DNA from 2 places in the Serratia sp. CoH_122_TC_1 genome. Region 2 is predicted to be linked to the other one. Evidence: predicted binding sites of a transcription regulator. Region 2 holds the regulator's gene; the other holds the start of a gene.
What was found. The regulator PurR, encoded in region 2, represses purine synthesis genes. The targets are predictions, from matches to a motif close to CANGCAAACGTTTGCNTG.
Positions count from the first base shown of each region.

Region 1: the regulator PurR is predicted to act here: its motif matches at 1,178-1,195, upstream of guaB (IMP dehydrogenase).

Region 1 covers NZ_JBXWLA010000012.1:169,819-172,226, forward strand. Annotated here, with positions in the region: gene xseA (exodeoxyribonuclease VII large subunit) at 1-1,086, opposite strand, end outside; gene guaB (IMP dehydrogenase) at 1,257-2,408, shown strand, end outside.
Region 2 covers NZ_JBXWLA010000003.1:273,544-275,951, forward strand. Annotated here, with positions in the region: gene sodB (superoxide dismutase [Fe]) at 1-39, shown strand, start outside; gene cydH (cytochrome bd-I oxidase subunit CydH) at 93-182, opposite strand; gene purR (HTH-type transcriptional repressor PurR) at 507-1,532, shown strand; gene punR (DNA-binding transcriptional activator PunR) at 1,529-2,408, opposite strand, start outside.

The DNA.
Region 1 (2,408 bases), on a different contig from region 2:
CTGCTGGTAGCGGTGAATGCGTGCCTGCGGTTGCATTTGCGCCAGGCGCTGTTGCGCGCGTTCGCTGCGGCGTGAGGACAGACGCAGTTGGTTCTGCATACCCTCTTCTAACCGGCGTTGCAGTTTGAACAACAACGTTTGCTGACGCGCCAGACGCAGGTGCGGATGCTGTTGCTGCAAACGGTGGTTGATGCGGGTGAACTGCTGCTGGCGCTGCGCCAGATAGTAATCCATCGCCATTTCCATACGCTGCTGCTGGGCCTGCAATTGGCGCAGCAGCTCCAACTGATTGCGGCTGACCAGTTCGGCGGCGGCAGAAGGGGTTGGCGCACGCAGGTCAGCGACAAAATCGGCAATGGTGACGTCGGTTTCATGGCCGACGGCGCTGACGATCGGAATACGGCTGGCGAAAATCGCGCGTGCCACACGTTCGTCGTTGAAACTCCACAGATCTTCCAGCGAACCGCCACCACGGCCGACGATCAACACGTCACATTCGTCGCGGCGGTTGGCCATTTCGATGGCGCGCACTATCTGCAAGGGCGCTTCTGCACCCTGCACTGACGTCGGGTAAATAACGATAGGCAGTGAAGGATCTCGACGTTGCAGTACCTGCAGCACATCGTGCAGCGCCGCACCGCTGGCGGAGGTGATCACCCCGACGCGCTTGGCCGGGCTGGGCAGAGGCTGTTTGAACTGCTGATCGAATAACCCTTCAGCGCTCAGGCGTGCTTTCAACTGTTCGAACTGTTGTTGCAACAGGCCGTCGCCGGCAGGCTGCATGCTTTCGGCAATAAGCTGATAGTCGCCCCGCGGTTCATACAGCGTGATGCTGGCACGAACCAGAACCTGCTGGCCATTTTGTGGACGGAAAGTGGTGCGGCGGTTGCTGTTGCGGAACATGGCACAACGTACCTGCGCGCGGTCGTCTTTCAGCGTGAAATACCAGTGGCCGGAAGACGGCTGGGAGAAGTTGGAGATCTCGGCGGAGAGCCAAATCTGGCCCATTTCCATTTCCAGCAGCTGTCGAACCGTCTGATTTAGGCGGCTTACGGTAAAAATAGACGGCGAAACAGGTAGCGACATGTGACCCAGATCAAATTTCAAAACAAGCACTTAATTGGTCGATACTACATGGCTGAAAAAGGTAATCAAGAGTTTTTGTGAGAAAGTGCTGGAGGCAACCGATTACGCTCTGTATAATGCCGCGGCAATATTTTATCTTTTTCACAGCCCACTCTGGTGAGATATTGCCCATGCTACGTATCGCAAAAGAAGCACTAACGTTCGACGACGTTCTCCTGGTTCCAGCTCACTCTACGGTTCTGCCTAATACCGCTGAGCTCGGCACCCAATTGACCAAAACTATCCGCCTGAACATCCCTATGCTGTCCGCAGCCATGGATACCGTAACCGAGTCCGGTCTGGCCATTGCGCTGGCACAGGAAGGCGGTCTGGGCTTCATTCACAAGAACATGTCCATCGAGCGTCAGGCTGAAGAAGTCCGCCGCGTGAAAAAACATGAGAGCGGCGTGGTTACCGATCCACAGTCCGTAACGCCTGCCACCACCCTGAAAGAAGTGAAAGAGCTGACCGCGCGTAACGGCTTTGCCGGTTACCCGGTCGTGACCGAAGAAAACGAACTGGTTGGTATCATTACCGGCCGTGACGTTCGCTTCGTGACCGATCTGAACCAGCCTGTTACCGCCGTGATGACGCCAAAAGAGCGCTTGGTTACGGTGAAAGAAGGCGAAGCGCGTGAAGTTGTACTGCAGAAAATGCACGAAAAGCGCGTTGAGAAAGCGTTGGTCGTGGATGACCAGTTCCACCTGCTGGGCATGATCACCGTAAAAGACTTCCAAAAAGCAGAACGTAAGCCAAACGCCTGTAAAGACGAGCATGGCCGCCTGCGCGTAGGTGCCGCGGTTGGCGCCGGTGCCGGTAACGAAGAGCGGGTTGATGCGCTGGTTGCTGCCGGTGTTGACGTCCTGCTGATTGACTCCTCCCATGGCCATTCCGAAGGCGTATTGCAGCGCATTCGCGAAACCCGTGCAAAATACCCTGATCTGCAGATCGTTGGCGGTAACGTCGCGACCGCTTCCGGCGCTAAAGCGTTGGCGGATGCCGGTGTTAGCGCAGTTAAAGTGGGTATCGGCCCGGGCTCTATCTGTACCACCCGTATCGTAACCGGCGTAGGCGTTCCGCAGATCACCGCTATCGCTGACGCGGTTGAAGCGCTGGAAGGCACCGGCATCCCAGTTATCGCCGACGGCGGTATCCGTTTCTCCGGTGACATTGCCAAAGCCATCGCGGCGGGTGCTTCTTGCGTCATGGTCGGCTCCATGCTGGCGGGTACCGAAGAATCTCCAGGCGAAATCGAGCTGTATCAAGGCCGTTCGTTCAAATCC
Region 2 (2,408 bases):
CTGGTTAACTGGGCATTTGTGGAGAAAAACCTGGCATAGCGTGGGATAAGGCAAACAGGCGCACGAAGCGGCGCCTGTTTTTACTTCGGGGATCAGTTCAATGCTGCAGTGAAGCTAAAAGCAATAATCACGGCCAGCGCACAGACAGTGGTGAACAGTGACATTTTCAGATCGGTATCCATTACAACTCCTTTTCAGATTGGTTTTCCCAAGGATAAAAGGCACACAATTAATGCGTCAAACCATTTTCACACAGTTGGCCAATAAAATCTTGTTATCATTTCCCGGTTTATAATACCGATTACCTCTTCCCCTTTTGCTCAATATGGGACAAAATTCGCAGTTCACAACTGTGTACCGGCAAAAATGCCCCTCCTGACCAAGCGCTGACGACTTCAACACACTAAAAACTCAGTTTTCGCTTCTTTGGAGAAGGATCTACGCAGGCAAACGATTAACATCACACTTACATACTGCAACATGTGAGTTCAGGAGTCATTCTTTACATGGCAACGATTAAAGATGTGGCCAAACGCGCTGGCGTTTCCACCACCACCGTTTCGCACGTCATCAATAAGACTCGTTTCGTCGCCGAAGAGACTAAAGCGGCCGTGAGTGCCGCAATTAAAGAGCTGCATTATTCACCCAGCGCAGTGGCGCGCAGTCTGAAGGTCAATCACACCAAATCGATTGGCCTGCTGGCAACCTCCAGTGAAGCGCCCTACTTTGCTGAAGTGATCGAAGCGGTAGAAAACAGCTGCTACAGCAAAGGCTATACGCTGATACTGTGTAACTCGCACAACAATTTGGACAAACAGCGTGCCTATCTGGCAATGCTGGCGCAAAAGCGCGTCGATGGCTTGTTGGTGATGTGTTCAGAATATCCGGACCAATTGCTTGGCATGTTGGAAGATTACCGCAACATCCCAATGGTTGTCATGGACTGGGGCGCCGCACGCGGTGATTTTACTGATACCATCATTGATAACGCGTTCGAAGGTGGCTATCTGGCTGGGCGCTATCTGATCGAACGCGGACACCGCGATATCGGCGCCATTCCCGGCCAACTGTCACGTAATACAGGGGGCGGGCGCCATCAGGGCTTCTTAAAAGCGATGGAGGAAGCCCATATCGACGTGCGCGACGAGTGGATCGTGCAGGGTGACTTTGAGCCAGAATCCGGCTACAAGGCCATGCACCAGATACTGTCGCAGAAACAGCGTCCGACAGCGGTATTCTGTGGTGGCGATATCATGGCAATGGGGGCTATCTGCGCCGCCGATGAGCTTGGGCTACGCGTGCCTCAAGACATCTCGGTCATTGGCTACGATAACGTGCGCAATGCGCGCTATTTCACCCCGGCGCTGACCACTATTCATCAGCCCAAAGAGCGTTTGGGTGAGATGGCATTCACCATGTTGTTGGATCGCATCATCAGCAAGCGTGAAGAATCACAGGTGATTGAGGTGCATCCCAAGTTGGTTGAGCGCCGTTCGGTTGCTGACGGCCCGTTCATCGATTACCGCCGCTAGTCATTCGCGCCGGAAGCCACTGCGGTTTCCGGCGTCACTTCGCTTAACCATTCCTGATTCAACGTTTCACTGTCCCCTAAATAGTCCAACAGCCAGGCCATCGCCGGAGAAGGCGTATTTTGCTGCCACGTCAGGCAACAAGGGCTGGCTGGGAACGGCTCCTGCAACTGTAACGCCACTAACTCGCCACGTTGTACTAACGGCAAGACCTGATGCGCAGGCATCATCCCGACACACAATCCGGCGCACAGGCAATCCACCGCCGACGACCAGTCCGGCACCACCAAGCGCCGCTGGTTATCCAACGTCCAGGTGACCCGCTTGGGGAGATTGCGTGAGGTATCCTCCAGGCAGAGCGATGGGAAAGGCCGTAGCTGATCATCGTTTAACAACCCATCCTGAGCCGCCAGTGGATGTTGCGGGCTGGCCACACACAACCAACGCATATCGCCCATATCGCGAAAGGCAAACCCACCGCCAACCGGCACGGCCCGTGTCGCACCTATCGCCATATCAGCACGCCCATCCACCAACGCATCCCAGACGCCATTGAACACTTCTGGCTGAACCAATAATTCAACGTCAGGGAAATGCCGATAAAAGTCCAACACCAACTGACGGCAACGTTGAGGCTTGACGATAATATCTACGGCAATTTTCAACTGGCCACGCCAGCCGTTGGCCACCTGCTGACACTGCCGACGCGTGTCGAGCATTTTTTTGATGACACCGCGCGCCTCCTGAATAAATAGCACGCCGGCAGGCGTCAGTTCCACGTCGCGATGACGGCGCTCAAACAGCGGTACCGCCAGCCATTGCTCAAGTTGCCGCACGGTATAACTGACCGCCGAAGGTACCCGATGCAACTCCTGCGCC